Fodinibius salicampi: one gene and its partner. The protein of the gene in region 1 interacts with the protein of each later gene in a pairwise test. Links are inferred from orthologs where the notes say so. Each region holds a gene or a part of one and is shown on either strand. Other genes may lie near its edges.

Evidence for each region. The genes of interacting proteins can lie anywhere in the genome.
Region 2: the proteins of dnaN (region 1) and dnaE interact in binary tests that used the Escherichia coli proteins (3 or more experiments, as listed by UniProt). The link is inferred for Fodinibius salicampi from one-to-one orthologs.

The regions. Positions count from the first base shown.
Region 1 is NZ_BAABRS010000003.1:315,744-319,486, forward strand. What follows is about bases 550-3,392. They hold dnaN (DNA polymerase III subunit beta), read right to left. Parts: upstream 2,608-3,392; coding sequence 1,492-2,607; downstream 550-1,491. Other genes in these bases: ABEB05_RS12520 (class I SAM-dependent methyltransferase), read right to left, coding at 550-604; ABEB05_RS12525 (SAM hydrolase/SAM-dependent halogenase family protein), read right to left, coding at 711-1,499; miaA (tRNA (adenosine(37)-N6)-dimethylallyltransferase MiaA), read left to right, coding at 2,911-3,392. In the rest of the region: more of ABEB05_RS12520, read right to left, coding at 1-549; more of miaA, read left to right, coding at 3,393-3,743. UniProt on the Escherichia coli protein: Confers DNA tethering and processivity to DNA polymerases and other proteins. Acts as a clamp, forming a ring around DNA (a reaction catalyzed by the clamp-loading complex) which diffuses in an ATP-independent manner freely and bidirectionally along dsDNA.
Region 2 is NZ_BAABRS010000004.1:181,723-186,685, reverse strand. What follows is about bases 470-4,532. They hold dnaE (DNA polymerase III subunit alpha), read right to left. Parts: upstream 4,153-4,532; coding sequence 670-4,152; downstream 470-669. Other genes in these bases: ABEB05_RS14360 (response regulator), read left to right, coding at 4,361-4,532; trxA (thioredoxin), read right to left, coding at 470-553. Also shown: ABEB05_RS14375 (efflux RND transporter periplasmic adaptor subunit), read right to left, coding at 1-26; more of trxA, read right to left, coding at 218-469; more of ABEB05_RS14360, read left to right, coding at 4,533-4,726; ABEB05_RS14355 (M1 family metallopeptidase), read left to right, coding at 4,793-4,963. UniProt on the Escherichia coli protein: DNA polymerase III is a complex, multichain enzyme responsible for most of the replicative synthesis in bacteria. This DNA polymerase also exhibits 3' to 5' exonuclease activity. The alpha chain is the DNA polymerase catalytic subunit.

The DNA of each region.
Region 1 (3,743 bases):
TTATAACACGTCGCGCTTCATACAAAACTTTTGTGGGATCCGTCAGCTCGTTAAGTGTCCCTCCCATGGTAATACCGTCAAAAGTTGCCCCAAAAAACGGCAAATGTCGGGCATCCGCTCGCAACAAGTACTGGTCTGCCTGCTCCGCTTCTGACTTTATACGGGCTTCAGCCAACATCTGATGAGAAAAATCAAGAGATACCACTTCACAATTTGGCTCTTCCTTCTTCAGCAACCGTCCATAGAGGGCCGTTGAGCAGCCAATATCCAGATATAGCTTGCCACGTTCCGGATTCAACCAGTCGGAAAGTAACTGCTGTTCCTTTTGAATTGGAAACTCATCTCCGGTCAATATTGAAAGAGAGCGCTTTCTCCAGATTTCCTCATACAGCGTGGCTGTTAATCTCCAGTGGTTAGAACTTTGGGCCCACGACATTTCTATCGTTTCCTCATCCAGTAAATCTGTGATATTATCCCGAATAGGATATTCATCTCCTTTATTAGAGCATACGGTTCCGTTGAAGGACTTCTGCAGCTGTGCTACTTCTGTGGGAATAGTAATAGCTGCCCGTTCATATTTGGGAGACCTGATTTCAAGAGCCATAAGCTAGGGGATTAATCGATCCTGAATATTGTTAGGAATGATATAGGTTAAATACATTTTATACCTAATACGTTTCCCAGTCGGAAAGTGTTACAGAGAGGCAAAGCTATTTTTGAAGAATAATCGAAATTTGAGCCCCCTTCTGGACACCCAGCATTTTTTGAGCATCCCCCTTATTGATTCCCACTTCCAGCATGCCGGCACTTCCTATGTACGCCACAGGTTCTCCTTCGGTTACAGCGCCAAAAGTGGTGTTAATTTCATTCAAAATAACATTACCAACATATATCTTAACGTCTTTACCAGCAAGAACTTCATCAATAAGGTCAGCCGAAATATTTGTAACCAGATTACCGAACTTATCAATATGGATGATGGTTCCCTCCAAACCGTCCTTATCGGCAATAGGCTGCATCCAACGATAGCTGATTAGTTCATCCAGCGGCTCCCCCAGCTCTTCCAGAGTCACACCCCGGCTTAAATGCGCGGCAGCCGGAGCAAAAACATCGCGCCCGTGAAAGGTATTAGACCGGCTTTCACGTAAATACTCTTTCTTATTGAGTTTAACTGCGCTATAGGATCGATCGGTTGTCAATAGCGAAAAAATACCGTTATCCGGGCCCACAAAATACTGATCCTCGATCTTCAAAGCTACAGCATTGCGATCGGTTCCCACCCCTGGATCAATAACGACGGTATGCACTGTGCCGGAGGGAAAAAGCATCGCCGAATTTTTAAGCACCCATGACCCAGCCATAATATCCTGGGATGGAATATCGTGGGAGACATCCACCAAGCGTGCTTCGGGAGCGATACCCAGCATTACAGCCTTCATCGCACTTACGTAATAATCCTGCAGACCGAAGTCTGTCGTAAGAGTAATTACATTACGCATAAGTGTTCAGCATCACCGGCATCACCAGCATGAGCATTTGCTCATTTTCCTCTTCTCCTGATGGTTTAACAATACCTGCCCTGTTTGGCGTAGAAAATTCGAAGTAGACTTCCTCGTCATCCACATTACCCAATACATCAGCCAGATACTTAGCGTTAAAACCAATTTCCATCTCTTCGTTATCGTATTCGCATCCAATTGTTTCTTTGGCTTCACTGCTCATATCAATATCTTCGGCCCGAATGGTCAGCTTATCCGGATGCATTTGAAGACGGATTTGCCGGGTAGTTGAGCTTGAAAATATAGCCACTCTTTTTACCGTAGCTAACATCTGTTCCTTATCAATAATGAGTGTTTTATCATTTTCCCGGGGAATTACAGAATCATAATTAGGATACTGTTCATTAATCAGTCGCGTAATAACAATGGTATTCCCACTCTTAAACCGGGCGTGATCCTCTGTAATGGTAAGTACACACTCATCTGCATGAAGTGCCTTCTGCACCAGGTTTAACGCTTTTTCGGGCACGATAAAGTTCATTTCCTCATCGCTGGTTAAATCCTTCTTGATATAGCGAACCAACCGGTGACCGTCTGTAGCTACAAACTTGCTTTCTTCGGGACCAATATCAAAATACACCCCCATCATTGCAGGACGCAGATCATCATTGGATACTGCGAAGAGCGTCTTATCAATAGCTTTGATCATATCCTTTTTTGTGGTCTCTAACTGATGGCCCTCATCCAGATTGGGGACTTCGGGAAATTCATCAGGATCTTCTCCTACCAGCTTATAGGTCCCTTTATCCGTTCTAAATTTGACATTAAATTTTTCATCCACTTCAAAGGAAACAGGGATATCGGGTAGTTGGCGGAGTGTTTCCGTAAGACGTCGTGCCGGTATGGCTACTGCACCATCTTCATCAATATCCGCATCCATATATTCAATAATAGATATTTCAAGATCGGTGGCAGTCAGCCGTAAACTTCCATCCTCACTTTTAAACAAAATAGTTTCCAGGATAGGCAGGGTAGCCTTATTTGGTACAGCACCCGAAACAGCCGACAGAGCTTTAACTAGTTCACTACTTGATACATTAAATCTCATAAGAAATTTTTTTTGCTGAGTATTTATCAGGCTTAAAAAAAGCCCGCATAATAAGTACCATATACTAATAAATCCTCACTCTCTTAGCAACCACATTAACCGTTCTTTATACGGAAATTTTCATGGCGATTTTACAGATTCTTCATTTTCTGATTTTAGCACGAAAAACCTTCTTTTTCTTTTATCAGCAACTAATACTTACTCAGTGAGATAGCAACGTCCCAAGAAATATCATTCTCCACCAGAGTACATATTTTCTTATGTTTAAAGGCTTGAAAAATCTTAACCATAATTGATTTATTTGTGCGTATTCTGCTCTTAGGTCCCACTGCAGTTGGTAAAACAGCACTTTCCGTTAGTCTGGCAAAAAAACTTAGTGCGGAAATCATATCCGTTGATTCCCGTCAATGTTATAAATACTTGAATATAGGAACAGCCACCCCCACGAAACAAGAACGTGGAGGCATTCCACACTATAACCTCTCGATTATCGACCCCGCTGTTAAAGATAGTGCTGCAAATTATGCCGAACGAGCCGAACAGTGGCGACAAGAAATTGAGGAGCGGGGTAAAAATATTCTTTATGTAGGAGGGAGTACCCTACATGTGCAGTGCACCATTCAGCCGCTGGATGATGTGCCCGAAGCAAACGAAGAGAACATTAATAAACTTGAAGCACAAATCGAATCCGATGGAATTGAACCGCTTTATCAAAAGCTTCAATCCATTGATCCGGATTACGCACAAAAAATGGACGGTATGAATACCCAGCGTATTGTTCGTGCACTTGATGTATGGATGCAAACAGGGCGCCCGTTTAGTTCTTATCATTCCGACAATAATAGCATAAGCGTACCGGATGACATGCTGGTATTCGGCCTCAAAAGAGACCGACAAAAGTTATACGATCGCATTAACCTTCGCGTTGACAAAATGTTTGAGCAAGGCTTTCTGAATGAAGTTAGAGAAATACTGCAGCGCGGATATAGTCTTGAAGATCCTGGTCTGAATACGGTAGGTTACAAGCAAGCCATACAATTTATTAATGGAAATATGAGTCGTGAAAAGATGATCAAGGATATAAAAACCAAAACACGCAGGTATGCCAAACGGCAGCTTTCCTGGTTCCGCCGATG
Region 2 (4,963 bases), on another replicon or contig:
ATCAAACGCTTTGTTCTTTTATTCATTTATTGATGAGTTAGAGAAATTACATACCTTTTGAAAATCGACAGTACCATTCCTGTTCAATAATTACAGGATTGAGTTTAAAATAAAATGATAATGGAGAGAAGTGAAGGTCATATTTGTAAAATGCGATTAAAATATCAAAGGCGGTGAATCTCTTCCACCGCCTCCAATACTAAAAAAGTGCACTCTTTTAGTTTGTAACCTGCGCTTCCAACTGTTTTTTAAGCTGGGCTTTAGGTACTGCTCCTACAATCTGATCAACTACTTCTCCATCTTTAAAAATGAGCAGAGCGGGTATACTACGAATGCCATACTTGGTGGATGTTTCAGAGTTAGAATCTACATCTACCTTACCTACCTTCGCTTTTCCTTCAAACTCTTCAGCCAATTCCTCTACAACAGGCCCGACCATCCGGCATGGGCCACACCATTCAGCCCAAAAATCCACCAATACAGGAGTATCTGCATCAGCATTTAATACTTCTTCTTCAAACGTTTCATCTGTGAGTTCTAGTGCTTTACTCATAATAACATTTTGTCCGTTAGTTAAAGTTAAATCCTTCGATTTAATTTCGATGTTAATATCTTATAAATTTACAAAACTATCATATCACTTCTTATTATACGACCTATTACAAAAATTTATCTTCTGCCATTCACGCTCCGTTTCATTTGAACAGAATCCTCGCCCAGCAGTGATTTCAATCCGCCGATTAACTCTTCATTGGGATCCACCACGTATTTACGCACATGCATGGCAAAAGGTCGCTTTGCCTCCCTGCTTAACACATTAAAGTGTACATTCGTTTGTCCTTGATTATTCTTGAAGAGATTAGCCATTTCCTGCAGCTCACTCTCATCTACCTGGGAAGTATCAATATCCAGCTTCAGCTCTATCTGATCCTGATATTTTTCCCGCATACTTTCGATTCGTTCAAAACTGTTAGCTATAATTTGGGGTTTCCCGCGGCGGGTATCAATACTACCATCCACGACGACTAAGGTATCGACCTGTATCATGCCTAAATTTCGGTCGTACACATCATTAAAGGCAATGACCTCTACCGTGCCGTGTAAATCCTCCATTTGCAAAAAGGCAAAGGGACGTCCTTTTTTATCGGTTACCCGTTTAACTTCCGTAATAATACCGGCACACCGAACTTCAGTACGATCATTGAGCTGTTCCAGTTCCTCAGCCTTTAAGGTATGGGAACAGAAGATACGTATATCTTCTTTGTATTTACTCAGTGGATGTCCACTCAGATAAAAGCCAATCAGTTCCCGTTCCTTATTGAGCCGTTCAATATTCGACCATGGTTTAATTTCCTGCAGCTCTGGCTCATCAATAGCAGAGGCACTTCCGCTGCCGTCTCCAAACAGATCCGACTGATTAGAGTTTTCCATCTCTTGCACCCTTGAACCGTAGCTGATAATCGTTTCCATATTATTGGACAGCTTTCGACGGTTTGGATTCAAAGAATCAAAGGCTCCCGCCTGAATCAACCCCTCAAGGGTGCGTTTGTTACAAACGCGAGGATCAATGCGACGGGCGAAATCATAAATCGACTCGTATTTTCCATTTTCTTTACGCTCCTTCACTACCTCATCCACGGCATTGGAACCCACCCCCTTGATAGCTTCCATTCCATACTGAATTCGTCCATCCACCGCTACAAACTTTCCGGCTCCCGTATTTATATTCGGAGGATCTACCGTAATGCCCATATGGTAGCACTCTTCAATAAACTTGGACACCTTATCAATGTCGCCCATATTGTGCGTTAAGACCGCGGCCATATATTCCGGCGGATAATTGGCCTTAAAGAACGCAGTTTGATAAGCTACAACAGAATACGCCGCCGAGTGTGATTTGTTAAAACCATAGTTCGCAAACTCGGCCATAATATCAAAGAGTTCTTCGGCCTTCTCTTCGGATACCCCATTATCAACAGCTCTTTCAGTAAAGACCTTGCGCTGCTTGGCCATTACTTTTTTCTTTTTCTTACCCATAGCCCGGCGAAGCAAATCCGCTTCGCCCAGTGAATAATTGGCAATAATCTGGGCGGCCTTCATAATCTGCTCCTGGTAGATCATGATACCGTAAGTCGGTTTCAGCAGCTCTTTCAGGTCTGGATGTGGATACTCCACTTCACTTCGACCGTGCTTTCGATCAATATACTCGGGGATAAACTGCATGGGGCCCGGACGATAAAGGGCATTCATCGCAATCAGATCGTCCAATTCGGTAGGCTTTAACTGCTTAAGATATTTCCGCATGCCATCCGACTCAAACTGGAAGGTCCCGATCGTATTTCCCTTCTGGTAAAGCTCAAACGTCTTCTCATCCTCTTCAGGAATCTCATCCAACTCGTAGTGTACTCCATGATTTTCTTCTACATACTCTATGGCTGTTTTGAGGATAGAAAGCGTTTTAAGACCGAGGAAATCCATTTTCAACAGTCCGCAATCTTCAGCGTGGGGACCATCATACTGGGTAATTAATTCCTTGTCTTTAGAAAGGGCGACGGGAACATAATCACTTATTTCTCCCGGGGCAATAATGACCCCTGCCGCGTGGATACCAGTTTGCCGGGCAGACCCTTCCAACGTACGCGCAAAGCGCATCATTTTCTGTACCTGTGGATCAGGATGATCAAACAGCTCTTTAATATCATCCGCAGACTCAGGATTCTTAGACTTGTCCAAAACCTTATCAAAGGTATTTACACCCGGCTGATCGGGGAACAGCTTGGTAATCCGGTTCACCTCCTCCAGCGGCACTCCCAATACACGCCCCACATCACGGATGGCTGTCTTCGCCTTCATTGTTCCATAGGTAACAATTTGTGCCACGTTATCGCGACCGTATTCTTCAACTACATAGTCGATCACTTCCTGGCGGCCGCTGTCATCGAAATCAATATCTATATCCGGGGGACTTACTCGCTCAGGATTCAGGAAACGCTCGAACAGCAGATCGTGCCGCAGGGGATCAATATTAATTATTCCCAGGCAGTACGCCACGATAGAACCAGCCGCAGAACCACGTCCAGGACCAACAAAGACATCCCGCTTGCGGGCCTCAGAAGTAAAATCCTGTACAATCAGGAAATAGCCTACAAAATCCATTTCCTTAATGATAGTCAGCTCCTGCTCAATGCGTTCACTCACATCGTGGGTAATCTCCCCATAACGTTTTTTAGCCCCCTCATAGGTAAGCTGACGAAGATAATCGTACATCGAATCATACTCATCCGGGATACTATAATGCGGCAGGAGCAATTCGGAGCTGAGATCAATATCATCTACTTTTTCGATAATCTCATTGGTATTATCGATTGCCGAAGGCAGATCACTGAAGAGTTCCTCCATCTCCTCCGGCGTTTTCAAGTAAAATTCCGTGTTCAGATTGTTATTATCATCAGTAAATCGAAATCGATTGGGATCATCGATGTCCGCATTAGTTTGCAGGGCTAAGAGGATATCATGGGCCTCGGAGTCTTCTTCCTCTACATAATGAGAGTCATTAGTAGCAATCATTTTCACATTGTACTGTTTAGCCCATTTAACCAGCGTTTCATTGCAGCGATTCTGATCCTCCAGTCCGTGCCGCTGTAGTTCAATGTAATAATCATCCCCAAACACATTCAGATACCACTCAAAAATCCGCTTGGCCTCTTTTTCACTCTTATTGATTATAGTCTGATTTATTTCGCTGGCAATACAACAGGTTGTTGCAATAAGTCCTTCTGCATGCTCAGCCAGTGTGGGCTTATCAATACGCGGTTTGTAGTACATCCCCTCGGTGTAGCCCATCGAACAGAGCTTAGACAAATTTTTATAGCCCGTCATATTTTTCGCCAGCAGCACCTGGTGGTAGCGAGTGGTATCCTTTTTGTCATCCATGCCAGAGGGAGTTACATAAAACTCACAGCCAATAATTGGCTTAACTCCCTGCTTCTGTGCCTCATTAACAAACTCCGGCACCCCAAACATATTGCCATGATCGGTAATGGCAATGGCTGGCATACCTTCATTTTTTGACTTCTTGATAAGCTGACTGATGCTGGCGGCACCGTCAAGCATACTAAATTGAGTATGGCAATGTAGGTGAGAAAAATTCATGCAATATCACTTAAAAATTAGCACTGGCACAGACTATTATAATACGATTCCTTTCCCAGAAAATTAAGAAGAGATTTCCTTAAAAAGTATACTTCATGCAAAGAAAAATAGTGATGGCATTAGAAAAATATGGTCTTACCCTTCTATTTTGCTATTTTAAAATCAATTTTCAGTCAGAATCTTTTTGAGCAGGGGTATAAATCAGCCAATGAAAGCACTTGTTGTAGAAGACGATTTAGTCCTTAGTTTCCTATATGAGACCTATCTTAATCGGTTAGGGTTTGAAACAGAAGGAAATATGGTCTATGGGAAAACAGCTGTTGAAACGGCTCAGAACTTTAACCCTGACCTTATTTTAATGGATATCATACTGGAAGGTGAAATGGATGGTATCGATGCCGTAAAAAAGATCCAGGATGAAAAAGATATTTCTGTCATTTACATCACAAGCAGCAACGATCCAAACCATAAAAGGCGGGCTGCGCAAGCCACTAAGTACCTTGATTATCTAATCAAACCCATTGATTTTGATGATCTCAAAGGAGTAATAAAGAAACATTTTGATATTAAATAGCAACCTTCCTTACAGCCAAAAATTATACGTCATATGCTATACCTAGCTAATTCAATTTCAATCAAAATGAAAACGACGGCGATATCTGTGGTAGCTATGGCCTTCGTTTTTGCCGGATGTACTGCCAGTCAGCAAACAGCAGTCGATCAAACCAATGAACAAAAACAGGAGAAGCAGTCCCAATTGCCATCCGAACGGGATCGAATGGTTCCTAATCCCATTACTAATGAAATACCC